Regions from separate parts of the Aeribacillus sp. FSL K6-2848 genome, predicted to be linked through region 1. Evidence: a T-box and tRNA genes for the amino acid it is inferred to sense, from the RefSeq annotation. Region 1 holds a T-box; the other holds one or more tRNA genes.
What was found. A T-box is a leader RNA that pairs with one kind of tRNA and senses whether it is charged. The one in region 1 lies ahead of tyrS (tyrosine--tRNA ligase), so its partner is inferred to be a tRNA-Tyr.
Positions count from the first base shown of each region.

Region 2: it has a tRNA-Tyr gene. The T-box ahead of tyrS (tyrosine--tRNA ligase) is inferred to sense a tRNA for this amino acid. The anticodon was not compared.

Region 1 covers NZ_JBBOQQ010000001.1:3,272,772-3,280,293, reverse strand. Annotated here, with positions in the region: gene NSS70_RS15825 (transglycosylase domain-containing protein) at 1-1,918, opposite strand, end outside; T-box leader at 2,047-2,263, shown strand; gene tyrS (tyrosine--tRNA ligase) at 2,312-3,574, shown strand; gene NSS70_RS15815 (ISL3 family transposase) at 4,278-5,447, opposite strand; gene NSS70_RS15810 (IS4 family transposase) at 5,646-6,896, shown strand.
Region 2 covers NZ_JBBOQQ010000001.1:198,480-206,001, reverse strand. Annotated here, with positions in the region: gene NSS70_RS01165 (CdaR family protein) at 1-1,313, opposite strand, end outside; gene cdaA (diadenylate cyclase CdaA) at 1,306-2,124, opposite strand; gene NSS70_RS01155 (anti-sigma factor family protein) at 2,281-2,883, opposite strand; gene sigW (RNA polymerase sigma factor SigW) at 2,898-3,461, opposite strand; gene NSS70_RS01145 (MerR family transcriptional regulator) at 3,767-4,552, shown strand; gene NSS70_RS01140 (tautomerase family protein) at 4,630-4,848, opposite strand; tRNA gene NSS70_RS01135 (tRNA-Gly) at 5,357-5,428, opposite strand; tRNA gene NSS70_RS01130 (tRNA-Lys) at 5,434-5,509, opposite strand; tRNA gene NSS70_RS01125 (tRNA-Gln) at 5,708-5,782, opposite strand; tRNA gene NSS70_RS01120 (tRNA-Tyr) at 5,891-5,975, opposite strand; tRNA gene NSS70_RS01115 (tRNA-Thr) at 5,988-6,060, opposite strand; tRNA gene NSS70_RS01110 (tRNA-Val) at 6,156-6,231, opposite strand; tRNA gene NSS70_RS01105 (tRNA-Glu) at 6,233-6,307, opposite strand; gene NSS70_RS01100 (hypothetical protein) at 6,578-6,769, opposite strand; gene NSS70_RS20700 (hypothetical protein) at 6,745-6,831, opposite strand; gene NSS70_RS01090 (response regulator transcription factor) at 7,143-7,522, shown strand, end outside.

The DNA of each region.
Region 1 (7,522 bases):
CAGTTCCTGTTTTTCCAGCCCAATCAGATTGAAATGATAGATACCTTTTTAAAGAGGAAGCCGTTCCGCTTTGAATGACATCCCGCATCATATCAATCATTAAATAGGCTGTTTGAGGGGAAAAGACCTTCTCTTTCTTGCTGTTATGTTGATATATAACTTTTCCGTCTTGTGTTTCAATTTTTTCAATCATGTAGGCGTCGACAAATTCACCGTTATTGGCAAATGTTGCGAAGGCGTTTACGTTTTCCTCCACGGTTACTCCGTAAGTCATTGCCCCAAGAGCGAGGGAGAATGAACTGTAATCTTCTTGAGCAAGTGAACTAAATCCCATTTTTTCTAAATAGGATACCGGATTTTGCGAAATAATTTTTGCATAGGTTTTTACCGCCGGAATGTTATATGAATGTTTCAATGCTGTTCGAATACTTGTTAATCCGTGATAGCCGCCTCCATAGTTTTTCGGCTGATATTTCCCGATTGAAAATGGAAGATCTGCCACAACAGTTCCCGGCTGGACGATGCCCATTTCCATCGCGGGTGCATAGACAGCGAGCGGTTTCATTGTTGAACCGTTTGGTCTTAATGCTCTTGTAGCATGGTTTGTCTGCTCCCTGTTATGATCACGGCCGCCAACAAAGGAGATTATTTTTCCAGTTTTGTTTTCGATTAAAACAGCGCCGACTTCAACCGGTTCCTCGATGGTTACGGTCTTGCCTGTTTCAGGATCTTTTTTCTTTTCAAGCTTTGGACTTCCGTAATACTCGTAGTTTTTGACAACCTCTTGCATTTTGTCATAAATTTTCTTGTTAATGGTCGTATGAATGTTGTAGCCGTTTTGTCTCATGTCTTGATCGGCCAGCGCCATGTATCGATTAAACAGCTCTTTATTATTTTTTCGGAGATCCTCCAGCTTGTGACCGTCTTTTTTCGCCAGCTGCTCAGCCAGTATATCCTTCACTCTTTTTTCAACTTCGTATATAATCCAAGGATATTGCTCAATATCAGGTTTTTTCTTTTTGGCTAAATGAGCCTTTAAATCAAACTTAAGTGCTTCTTCATATTCTTTTTTTGTAATATATCCTTCTGCAAACATTTTTCTTAGGACGGTTTTCATTCGGTTTATACCAGGCTGTAAATCTTCTTTTACTTCTCCGTCCTTTGTGAACGGTGTATAAGCAAAAGGATTTTGAGGGAGACCAGCGATAAAAGCTGCCTGCGGTATCGATAAGTCTTTCGCATCTATGCCAAAAATCCCCTGCGCCGCAGCCTGCACGCCTGCAATGTTTCTTCCGGAGCTGTTTCGTCCAAATGATGATACATTTAAATAGGCTTCTAATATTTGATCTTTCGTAAAATATTTTTCTAATCTCAATGCTAGCAGGATTTCTTTTGCTTTTCTTTCAAATGACACTTCGTTGGTCAATATTTGGTTTTTAATTAATTGCTGTGTGAGGGTGCTTCCGCCGGTTCTGACAGAAGAGTTTGAGAACTCCTGGAAAATCGCCCGCATGATCGCCTTTGGGACAATCCCTTTATGCTCGTAAAAATATTCGTCCTCCACTGCAACAATTGCATGTTTTAAATGCTCGGAAATTTGATCAATTTTGATTTTTTCACGTTCAAGATCTGTGCGAATTTTCCCTAAATAGACATTGTCTGCAAAGTACACTTTCGTTGTTTCAGAATAATCGTAAATGTCTTTTTCCAATTCTTTTTCGGAACGGATCGGCTCATCTTTTACAAGCGATGCAAAATAACCAGCTCCTAATCCTCCGATAAAGGAGAAGCCTATTAAACCGATAACCAATAGTAAAAGAAATAAGTTCCATGTTACGTTATAGGCAATGACCATTTTTTGCTGGTGCTTATGATAAAAGGAGCTTACCTTCCTAAAAAATTCGTACCATTTCTCCATTTTTCATCATCCCTCTACAAAATCTAGTTTATTATAGCATATTTTTTTCTCCGGTTGACGCCCTCTGTTCTAATCTTAGTTGACAAAGGATGTCAATTATGCTAAAAATGTTTATTAATGAAAAAAATACTTGAGCGTTGATTGGAGAAAGTAGCAGGCATTTCCCTGTTTCAGAGAGCTGATGGCCGGTGCGAATCAGCACATAAATGCTTTGTGAATTACCTCCATGAGCATTCTTTGTGAAAGTGAAGTAGCAAAGGACGGTTTTTAGCCGTTATCAGAATGAGTGAAGAACATGCAAATGTTCTTAAGCAGGGTGGTACCGCGTAATTATACGTCCCTTCATGAAGGGGCGTTTTTTATTTGGATAAAATTTGAAAAGGAGTGGGTTTGATGAATGCTTTGCTAGAAGATTTAAAATATCGCGGACTCATTAATCAAGTAACGGATGAAGAAGGGTTAGATAAATTGTTGTCAGAGGAACAGGTGAAGCTGTACTGCGGTTTTGACCCGACGGCAGACAGCCTTCATATCGGGCATTTGCTGCCGATTTTAACGTTAAAAAGATTTCAAGAGGCAGGTCATCAACCGATTGCTCTTGTTGGCGGCGCAACAGGCTTGATCGGCGATCCAAGCGGAAAAAAACAGGAAAGAACATTAAATGAAAAAGAAACGGTGAAGCAGTGGTCAGAACGCATTAAGGAACAGCTTTCCCGTTTTTTGGATTTTGAAAAAGAAGGGAATCCGGCCATTTTGGCCAACAACTACGATTGGATCGGGCCATTGGATGTCATCACATTTTTGCGCGATATCGGCAAAAGCTTTGGCATAAACTATATGCTGGCGAAAGAAACCGTGCAGTCAAGAATTGAAACGGGCATTTCCTTTACGGAATTCAGCTACATGATTTTGCAATCGTACGATTTTTTAAAGCTGTACCAAACCTATGATTGCCGCTTGCAAATCGGCGGAAGCGACCAATGGGGAAATATTACGTCAGGACTTGAACTAATTCGAAAAACGGAAGAAAATGCGAAAGCATACGGTCTTACACTCCAGCTCGTCACGAAAGCCGACGGCACAAAATTCGGCAAAACGGAAGGAGGAGCCATCTGGCTCGATAAAGAAAAAACATCGCCTTACGAATTTTATCAATTTTGGATCAATACCGATGACCGGGATGTCATCAAATATTTAAAATATTTTACTTTCTTATCAAAAGAAGAAATTGAACAATTGGCAGAAGAAGTGAAAAATGCTCCTGAAAAACGGTCTGCGCAAAAAGCGTTAGCGGAAGAAGTGACAAAACTTGTCCATGGCGAAGAAGCACTCAAACAGGCAGTCAAAATTTCCGAAGCGCTGTTCAGCGGCAATATAAAAGCTTTAACAGCAGAAGAAATAAAACAAGGCTTTAAAGATGTGCCTTCGTATGAAACGACCGAAAATGAAATCGGATTAGTCGATTTATTGGTTCAGGCGAAAATTTCTCCATCGAAACGGCAGGCAAGAGAAGACATCGGAAACGGTGCGATTTACATTAACGGCGAACGGGTGCAGGAGCTTGATTATATTGTGTCTGAAAAAGACACCATCGAAGGTCAATTTGCTGTGATCCGCCGGGGCAAAAAGAAATATTTCTTAATTCATTTCAAATAATCATAAGCCTCTGCTCACACTTTCAGGGGCCTATTAAAATCAATTGGAAAATATACGGGCGAGTGATTCTAAACGACCACCGCTCATACCCGTATTCTATTAAATAGGTCAAAAGCATCCCCCCTTCAATTGAATGGATTAATTTATTCATTGAAGGGGGGTTTTTCGTACAAAAGAAGCGAAATTTGTCGAAAAATACAGAATTTTGTATGTCAAAAAATGTACCTAAATCTAGCTTTTATAAAGTACAATCAATTTAACAAATTATTGAAAAGGAGGAATTATATGAAAATTAGTCGTTTAAAAATGGTTGATATGGGCAATTGTGAATCTGTTATTTTTCTCATCCGTTCCTTTAGACGTTTTCGCAGAAACCATTCATTCTAAAGACAACAACTCTACTGAAAGTCATTTACCGTCAAAAGTCCCGACCCCTAAAATTAACCTTAAACGAGGGGAAATCATTGAGGAACGGACAGAGAATACAAAAGTTTTTTACAATGGTGATGGCACATTTACCAAAAAGATTTATTTTGAGCCGATCCATATAAGGAAAAAGAAGGGGAAGCCATTTGAGGAAATTTCTCTAAATCTAAAATCGATCAGTAGCATTGCATTAAGTTAATTTTAATTTGTCAAGCCCAATTTTATGTTAAATTTCATCTTTTTGGTTCATCACCAAAAGATGTACTTGATTTTTACGTTAAAATGTGATAGAGGTCTCTAGACGGACACGCAAAGTAAAACGCTGGATATTTCGATACCCATATCCTCGCCTTTTGATCAATTTTATTTTGTTGTTGATTCCTTCCATTGGACCATTTGAGTAAGAAAAAACGATGCAAGAAAGCACTGCGTCTCTTCGGGTGATGAGTGCCTTGGCAATACTGCGTACGGCGGCACAGTCGCTAAAAAGGTACCGGTCAAACCATTGGGTCAAACGAGTTTCGGCTTGCTTTCTTGTTTGGCTTTTGGATACGTAACGGAAATGTTGAAGTGCTTGATAGACATCACGTAAATAAGCACTTTCTTGGCACCATTGTCGAACTTCCTGTCTCTCTTCTTCTGTTAATTTTTCTGGACGTTGGCTTAACAATCGGCACACGCGGCGAACGCTTCCATGTTTGGTTCCGCCTTTGGCAAGGTATTTGCGACAACGTTCCAGTGCATCGGTGAATAACTGAATCACATGGAAGTGGTCAAGAACATGGATGGCTTTTGGACATACCTTTTCAATGGCTTTTCTCATGGCAGGAGCCAAGTCGCTGACAACATACTTCACTTTGGAGGCGACGGGTTGAAGCGCCTCCACAATGGCTTCTTCATTTTTTCCAGAAGCAATGGAAAGGACATTCCGAGTCTGTGTATCCATCACCGCTACTCCGTAATCATGTCCCTTTCGGAAAGCGAATTCATCCACACATACTACTGTAGGATTCGATGTTGGTAAAAGAGCCGGGGCATATTGATAAAACCAGCGTTCTACTGTCGTATAGGCGAGTTGTAACAAGCGAGCGACTTCTTGAATCGTTTTTCCGATGCATAACTGGGCGACCCAATGTTGAAACGATTCCGTCGCGATACTGTGAGACGGAAGTCCCGGATAAGAAACGGTGAACGTCAGAAAACAGGCTTGGCAACGCCGTCTTTCTATGGGAAGTTCAATCCAAAATAAACCGACCGTATTGGTATAGCCATGAATCCATTGTTTTCGTTTCGATGATATTTTGGTTGTCCGTCCGAAGCAAGTCGGGCAGATCGGACAATGAGGAGGGAGGGAAAGTTCAAAAATCCATCGTTCTCCCTCTTTTCGTTCTCCATGAATAAGAAAGCCTGGTAAAGTGATCAAATCTTTGATAAACTGAGATTGCATGCGAAATTTCCTCCATGGTTGATGGTTTGGTCACCTTTACCATACAGGAAATTTCGCATTTTTTGTACCCTTGATCAGAAAACAACCTGATTGTCAAGTACATTTTGTGGTGAAGAGCCATCTTTTTGGATATAAAAAAACTCCTTATAATTAGGATTGGCAGTCCTATCCAAATCCTAAGAATAAGGAGAAACCATTATGGATAAGAATACCACAGAATCCACAATAAATGAACTATTTAAAGAGATCGATCCAATAACTTTTTCAAAACTAATTAATGTGATTGACGTTGACAAATACATTAAAAAATTAACGGCGTATAAGTTTTTACAACTTTGTATCATCGCTCAGTTAAACGAATTGGAAAGCTTAACAAAATTGGCCAAACATTTGAAAGACAAGGAAGAGTTGCAGACATATCTGGAATTTGATGCAATTAGTACTTCGCAACTTTCTCGCAAATTAGGCCAATTATCCCCTCAACTGTTTGAAAAAGTATTTAAATATCTGGTCTTAAAGATCCAAGGGCAAATGAAAAATGCCCCGATCATCCGAAACATTGGTCGTCTTCTGGTCATTGATTCTACCACGATGAGCATGAGTTTGAGCCAATATCCATGGGCAACTTTTCGTAAGACAAAGGCTGGTGTTCGACTCCATTTAAAGGTTGTTGTAACGAAGGATATCACTGTTCCGGATCAAGGGATTATCTTACCCGCGAAACATGCCGATCGCACACAGATGGACGAACTCATTGAAATCGATCCAAATGCGATTTACTTGTTTGATCGAGGGTATGTCGATTACAAACAGTTCGACCGCTTATGCCGAGAAGGGGTGCGATTCATTACCCGGCTTAAAAAGAACGCAGAGATTGAAGTTTTATCGGAACGGATTCCCAATCCAGAACGTTTGATTTATAGGGATCAGATTGTCATTTTAGGAAATGACCGTAATCATACCAAAATGACTCATCCTCTCCGATTGATCGAAACGGTCGACAGCGAAGGGAATCCCGTGATCATCATAACCAATTGCTTTGATCTTTCTGCGGAAGAGATTGCAGATTTATACCGATATCGCTGGAAGATAGAGACCTTCTTTAAATGGATGAAACAGCACCTTAAGATAAAAAGATTTTATGGAAAAAGTCAAAATGCCGTTTACAATCAAATTTGGATCGCCCTAATCACCTATTGCTTACAGGCCATGCTCCAATTAAAAGTGAATCACGATGGTCCTTTATTAGAGATCAAGCGAACTTTACAGAATCTGCTTTTTAAAGGTTTTGACTGTTTTGTTCGCTCCCTTTTTAAAAAGCCAATTCGAACGTCCAACGGTCGGAAAAAATACCATTGGGAAAAAGATTTTGAAACCATCGTGTACCAATTTGAAGAAGGGGAGGTGGAACACCTAGACGATTTAGTTTATGATCCAATGTTTCTGTAATATATTACCAAATTGTGGAAATGGACTGCCGATTAAGACGTCATTGTCCTTTTAAGCTTGCTTAGAAAGATTGTATGTCTGAATATTCAGTTACATGAAATAACTGGAATTTTTATTGAGCTTGACAAACATTAAATTTTTTTATGCAACGCTACTGAAAATCGATAAATTTCTATTTCATCAACATTTATGAAGAAGATACGAAACTTTATTTACTTTCCATATAAACATAAACAGTGTTTCGTTTTCTTTTTCAAAATAAAGTTACAATCCATCCGAAATGATGTAAACGATCTGTAAATGTCACCTTATGATTTTGTGTCCATATTTAATTTTGGAATGTGTTTTGGCCAAATCAGAGAATACCTATCTTTTTCTTTTGGTCTAGCAAAATGCTTTACACAAACCTTTATACATTATCTGCTATTTAATAAAAATATTGACATATTTGGAAAAACAATTATAATTATTTTTGAAAGTGCTATGATGGAATATTTAATAAATAAATTGTGTAATTCTGATTTGTAAGTGTAATACTATAGCATTCTAGCAAACAACTGTATAAGTTAATTTTATTGATTCATCACCACATTTTGTGATTTAACCCAAAAAATAAGGAAAACACT
Region 2 (7,522 bases), 3.1 Mb from region 1:
ACTGAATCGTTATTTTCTTCTATTTGATTTCTTCTTTCATTATCTGCTTCTTCCAACGAGTTTTCTTTATTGGATAAGCGAATCTTCACTTTTTCACTCGATAAAACTGTCGAGAGGTTGTAACGGTTTTTGGCCTCCACATTTACTTCATGTTCTCCTTCATCTAACCCTGCAACATTCACATACAATTCGATATCAGATTCTTTTACGTTTTTCAAAACACTGTCTTTTCCTCGCAAAACAACATCCAGCTTTCCTGTATCCGGATCAATAAATTCAATTTCCTGATCGTTTCCTAAACCGATGACTTTGATCGGCACCTGTTTAAACGTCTTTTCTTCTCGTTTTTCAATATCTATTTTAATTTGAACTTTATTCGGGACAACGTTTGTCACTCCATCCGGAGCCGGAACATCAGCTTCAACTGTCGCATTTTCTTTGATTTTGCTTAAGTCGACAGATACATCATCAATTGACTCTATTTGCTCTAGCACATCCTTTGGACCATAAATTGTCACTTGGCTAGGGATCGATTGAATCGATGATATGCTCAGTCCATCAGAAAGCTTTCCTGTTGTTTTGATTTTTAAGGGTACAGATTTCGATTTCGTTGGGCTTTCTACCGGCACTGTTACGGTAACCGCTGACGGTTCGATTGTAACAGGCAGGATGTTCCCATTTGCATCGTATACTGTCACTTTTGACTTCTGTACAACTGTTCCATCAGCACCTTCCAAACTTACTGTTGCTTTCACAACAGCTACAGCATCAATATGCTCTTTTGCGCCTGTAATTTTTACACTGTCCGGTTTAACAATCGGACGCTCCGCAATGTAGCCTTCCTTCATTTTGTTTTTATTAATAACTTCCACTTCAACCGGAAAATTTTCAGATACCTTTTCATGAATACCTACTGTAATGACAGCCGGATCAATGTCAACCTCCAATTGGTCAGACAAGTTTTTATGTTTCAAACGGACACTGTGCGTGCCAACGGATAAATCCGTTAAATCTGCAAAAATTTCAAAGTCCTTGACTTGTTTTGTCGTAGTGACAATACTTTTGGGCCCTTCAATCGTAACGGTGACGGTTTGGGGAATACCGGTGACAACAAATGCACGGTCGTCATAGTATACGTTTACGGGCACATCTGTAATTGTAGCTGTTTCGGTTGTGGATGGCGACCGAAATATATTGTATTTTTCTTCATTATTCGAAGCAGGCGATTCTATATTCACTGAAGCATATAGCATGAGCGCTAGCAACAATGCAATGATGCGCATAAACCAGTTGCTATTCATTAATTTATCCATTCTTTTTCACCCTCCATTGCCAGCGGCTAGAGGAAGCAGCTTTCGTACGGTTAAACTCAGCCAAGAGCATCTCCTTTAACGTTTCTGGAGTTAAATGTCTATGCAGCTCACCATCCTTGGCAATCGATATACCGCCTGTTTCTTCAGAAACAATGATAGTTATACTATCGGTTACTTCACTAATTCCCACTGCAGCGCGATGGCGTGTGCCCAGCTCCTTCGATATAAACGGGCTTTCGGAAAGCGGCAAATAACAGGCAGCAGCGGACACTTGATCTTTTTGTATAATAACTGCACCATCATGTAAAGGGGTATTGGGGATAAAAATATTAATTAATAGTTCAGCAGAAATATGGGCATTTAGCGGTATACCGGTCTCAACATAATCCTCCATTCCTATTTTTCGTTCAATCGAAATGAGAGCACCGATTCTCCTTTTCGCCATATACTCAACAGCTTTTGCTATTGCTTCGGTCATGTTTGTTTGCCCATCATCTTCCTGGCTAGCTGCCCTTGCAAATAGACGCCCCCTTCCTAATTGCTCAAGGGCTCTGCGAAACTCCGGCTGGAAAATAATGATGATAGCCAAAAAACCCCAAATCAACACTTGGTCCATTAACCATTGCAAAGTATTCAAGCCTAAATATTGGCTTAACACTCTAACGATAATGATTACGATAATTCCTTTTAAAAGCTGAACAGCTTTCGTTCCACGAATCACCATAATCAATTTATAGATAACGAACCAAACGAGGAGAATATCAATGACATCTATGAGGTAATGCAAAAGAGAAAAATCCCCTAAGGTCATATTGTTTTCCTCCAATAGTTCATCAAATCGCGATTGATCTATTCTAATCAAACTTCTAGGTTTGAAAATCTCTCTAATCAAAATTCCACTTTATTATATCATAACTTTTCCTAAATGCACTTAAACATAAAAATAGACCATCCTACTAAAGATGGCCTATTGTTTAAAAACCTCTGACAGAGTCGATTTTACTTCATACCACAGCCACTCAAACAATTCGTTTATTTCCTCAACCTCTCCGGTAACTTGACCGGCAGAAGCCAAATATTGGTCTCCGTTAATCACCGTTACATTTCCTTCAACTTTTCCTTCTATTTTAATATCACCGTTTTTAACAGTAATATCACCTTTCACCGTTTCTCCTTCAGGCACAATAACAGTACGGTTGTCAACAACCAAATTATCATACTTTGTTACGCTGAATTGGCTTTCTTCATAAGAAGCAAATAAACTTCCAGTCATTAGAATAACAAATAGTGCAGCGGCTGAAAAGAAAGGATGATTTCGGAACCAGCGTCTAGTTGAGACCGTACGCTTTTCTTTTGGCAGTTTTTCTAACACCTTTTGCGTAAAATCTGCCGGTGCTTCAACATGTGAGATACTCTTGACAAACGCTACAGCTTTTTCCAATTCTTGATAATGTGCCTTGCAATCCTCACAAGATTGCAAGTGTTTTTTTAACTCACGGCCTTCATCCTCATGCAAATCCCCGTCCAAATACTTATGGATCATCTCCACTACATGCTTAGGACATTTCATCTTACTCACCCCAATCACAAATGCCTTAATTGTTTGCGTAAAGCCTCCCGTCCCCGGTGTATTCTTGTTTTAACTGTTCCGACTGGAAGTTCCAATATCTCTGCGATTTCTTGCAAGGATAGCTCCTCAATATATCTCAATACGATGACTGATCGATATTTATCCGGCAGTTTTAAAATTTCTTTTTGAATCGTTTCTTGCAGTTCAATTGCTTCAACTTCTTTTTCAGGCATTGCAATATCAGATGATACTTGGGAGTACATTGTTAAGCCATCAGTCCCCGCAACTTCTGCATCTAAATAATAGTCCGGCTTCTTTTTCCGAATACGATCAATCGATAAATTGGTTGCAATCCGATAAATCCATGTAGAAAATTTTTTGTTCATATCAAATGAATGGATGTTCATATACACTCTTATAAATGCTTCCTGTGCTATGTCCTCAGCTTCATGGACGTTTCCCAGCATTCTATAACAAAGTTGAAAAATTTTATCTTTATATAATTCAACAACTTCTGCAAATGCATTTTGGTCGCCTTTTTTAATTTGTTTGATCTTTTTATTTATAAATTCTTCCATTTTTCTACCTCCGCAGTTGCGGGTACATCATGATACGAATTCGTTCCCCAAAGGTTTCATTTTTTTATAAATCTATTCTAGCAAATTTTAGGAATTTATGTTTTCATCTGCAAGAAAAATTTTTTCCTTTTGTAGCAAAAACCTTTCACATTCCCATTTCTGGGCTTTTTATAAAGAAACGTCCAACTTGTCATAATGAAAAATGACATTACAAATTTTTTTCAGAGGGGTTGCACCTAACGCCGCGTTAGGTATTATGATCACAATAGGTTTATAAAGATAAGTGTTTTGGGGGCGATGTTAAAGTGAAGGAAGAGACTTACTTTACGATTGGCGAATTTTCTAAAAAGACGGGAACAACAATCCGAACATTGCATTATTATGATCAAATTGGACTGCTCAAACCGAAAAAAAATCCTCGTTCTGGACACCGATTATACTCTGCTCATGATGTATTGACACTTCAAAAAATAGTCAGTCTTAAATTTTTAGGATACAGTTTAGAACAAATCAAAGAGTTAATTAATGAAACCAACTTCGATTTAAACTTAAAGGAAACTTTACAGTTCCAAAAAGAAGCGCTTGAAGAACGAAAGGAACATATTGAAGAAGTGCTCAAAGCCATTAAACGAATTCTCACGATTTTAGAAGAAGAAAAAGAAGTGGATAGCAATGTTTTAATGAGTCTTATTCAGAGCATACAAACAGAAAAAGAACAGCGCAAATGGTTAGAACATTATACGTCAAAAGAAGTAGCTGAAAAGCTTTTTGATCAGCCTGAAGAGGTAATGATCTCCCTTGACAAAGAATACATCCAATTATCCCAAGAAACAAAAAGATTGGCAGGAAGACCTGTCGATGATCCTGAGGTAGAAGCGTTAGTCGAAAAATATATGAAAACAATATTAGAATTTATCGGAAAAGAATTAATTAGTGTTATCGGGAATTTAGATGAAGCTGAAATTAAAACTATTGAAAATAAATTGGCATCTCCATTTACACAGGAGGAAGAGGAGTGGCTTCAGCAAGTGATGGAACATTATGCGATGAAAGCTGGGCTTCTCCAAGATGAAAATATTGACCGACTTTAGCAAATAAAAAAACTTCACCTCCCCTTTTCCAATTGGGGAGGTCATTTTTTATCTTTGAATTACAGGATGATGGATATTCATTCAGCTCCCATTTTCCCGAAACCTTCCCCAAATTTTATCGAGTGAAGTGTTCCGCCGGAAGCCCAATTATCTCTTTCATATTCATCGAAAACTACTGTAACCCATTCTTCTTTCACGTTTAGTATTTGCGCTGCTGCTTTTGTTATTGCCTCAGTAAACTGCTGTTTCTGTTCTGCGGTTCTTCCTTTAGCCAGCCTTACGTTGATAAAAGGCATCGAATCACAACTCCTTTAAGCCGTTTGAATTTATAAATGGTGTCGAAATTTATTCGTCCTCATCCGGATCTGTGCTATTTCAAAAAATGAAACAAGACAGAAGTTTGTCGATATACTTCGTCACAACACCCGTAAAAACCTTTGCTGGGCAGTCATTGTATGCAAAATGTTTTACACAAATCATCCTCTACAGCAACAATCTTCTGGAAAAGAGACTAATTTTTAAAATCAACAAAAAATCATTTAGGTCATGGTTCCATTTAGGAACAACCGCATTACCAATACTAAAAGGAAAAATACAATTCGACTTCAATGGTATATCCAAATTTAAAAGGCTGTTATGGGACTAAAAAGGAGAATGCTCCTACATATCATTATTTTGAGATTCAAAAGCGAGGATTAGATATAATCGAAGGATTAGTAACATTTCAAATAAAAAAATCCTGACAATTTCTTGTCAGGAATTAAGTTCATCTTATTTTATAAAGTTTTCCCTATTGAATTTAAAAGCGGAAGACGGGACTCGAACCCGCGACCCCCACCTTGGCAAGGTGGTGTTCTACCACTGAACTACTTCCGCACAAATGGTGAGCCATGGAGGATTCGAACCTCCGACCCTCTGATTAAAAGTCAGATGCTCTACCGACTGAGCTAATGGCTCTTAAAGTCTTCTAATCCATTTTAAAATTTGTCAGATGTCCCTTCCTCTTCCTGATTTTTCGAGGATACTGGATGCGTCGGGACAAATCGCTGCTTATTCGACGAGGCTTTGCCCTTTGTAAAATCTAGTTAAATCTTACTTTCTATCTAACATTTTTACAAAAAAAAGAACAGACATGAACTGTCTTTTTATAATAAATGGCTGGGCTAGCTGGATTCGAACCAGCGCATCACGGAGTCAAAGTCCGTTGCCTTACCGCTTGGCTATAGCCCAATATCACCATTCATCTCTTGACTAATTATATTGTACCAATAAAAAAATCACTTTATACAACATTTTGTTGTTTAATGTGATTTCAATGTTTCATAACATTCTTCGGCATGGTGGAGGGGGACGGATTCGAACCGCCGAACCCTAAGGGAGCGGATTTACAGTCCGCCGCGTTTAGCCACTTCGCTACCCCTCCGATTATTAAAAATGCCGGCGAGAGGAATCGAACCCCCAACCTACTGATTACAAGTCAGTTGCTCTACCAATTGAGCTACACCGGCGCAATAAATACTTTAAATCACACTCAGTTTTTACCTTTGTTTAAATTGTTATGCCAGCCTCATTAAACTTGTTTAAGAAAAGCTTGTTTAGTACATGGTGGAGGATGACGGGATCGAACCGCCGACCCCTTGCTTGTAAGGCAAGTGCTCTCCCAGCTGAGCTAATCCTCCATGGTGACCCGTACGGGATTCGAACCCGTGTTACCGCCGTGAAAGGGCGGTGTCTTAACCACTTGACCAACGGGCCAATAACATCATTAGCAAAAAGACAAATTAAATTATATATAACAATTTACTTTTTGTCAATTATAAAATCATTTTTCCTTCACAAGTTTTTTATTAAGCAATCGACGAGTATTAGTATAGAGGAAAAATGGTTTATTGTCAATATGAAGATTGAGCCAAGCATTTGCAGGAGGGATTCCATAATAAACGCATACAAATGATAAAGATAACCCCAAAGTAATTCCTAGTCCTACTTAATCTCTTCAATGCTTGATGGATAAGTGTTTTCACTTTATTTTTTAGGTACATGGTACGGGTCACGTGTGGCTTCGTTTATTGTTCTCGTGATCTTTTCGATGTATTGTTTGAATGGGCTTCTTGAGATTTTTTCCATCTTTCTACTTGTCCAATAAGCGTTTTGATGACTAACTTTTTCTAATGCTGCCACCAAGGCCGTCATCATCGCACCGGTACCTTGATCCACCCAGTTCCGCCCATTTTCAAATGTTTCGCAAACACACTCATCGTTCTTTCTGTACTCCCCATTGGACGCATTCCGGTCATGTCTATTCCTTTTTCTCTCAGCTATTTCTGGATTTGCTATAAAAAACCTCCTTATATCTATTCTTGAGGAGATTATCTCATAATCTTACAGAGTCTAGAAGATTGGCTAAATTTGACGCTTACTTTTAAGGGAAAACGTTCCAAAAAAGGTTAAAATTATAAAAAATCAGAAACAATTCTGAGAGATCTGACGTTTTAATAAGTAGAAAGTCCTTCACAAGAAGTTATGTCTGATATTTCGAATTATCCAATGTTTTTCTTAAGGCAACGGGCGTGAAGAGAGGTGTAAAAAGGTGCGTTATGAAAAAATACGTGTACTATTGATTGAGAAAGACAAAGATGAGTTGTTAAAAATTTGCTCTATCGTTAAAAATGAGACCGACATAGAAATAGTAAGAGTCACGTGCGAGCTGAAATGTTTAAGTGATTTTATTAACCGTTTACATGTGAACATTGTACTAATGAATATCGGATTAGTAAAAGATACAGAAAAAGTCAAAGTAATAAAATCTGTTACTGAAAAAACAAAAGCACAGCTGATTATTTTAAATGATCAGATTGACAATCGATTGATTTTTGAAGCTTTTATTGCCGGGGCAATCTGTTACATAGACAAATCCTATAATCATATTCCAAATGTAATACGCTTAGCGTATCAAAAATGGTCACTTAA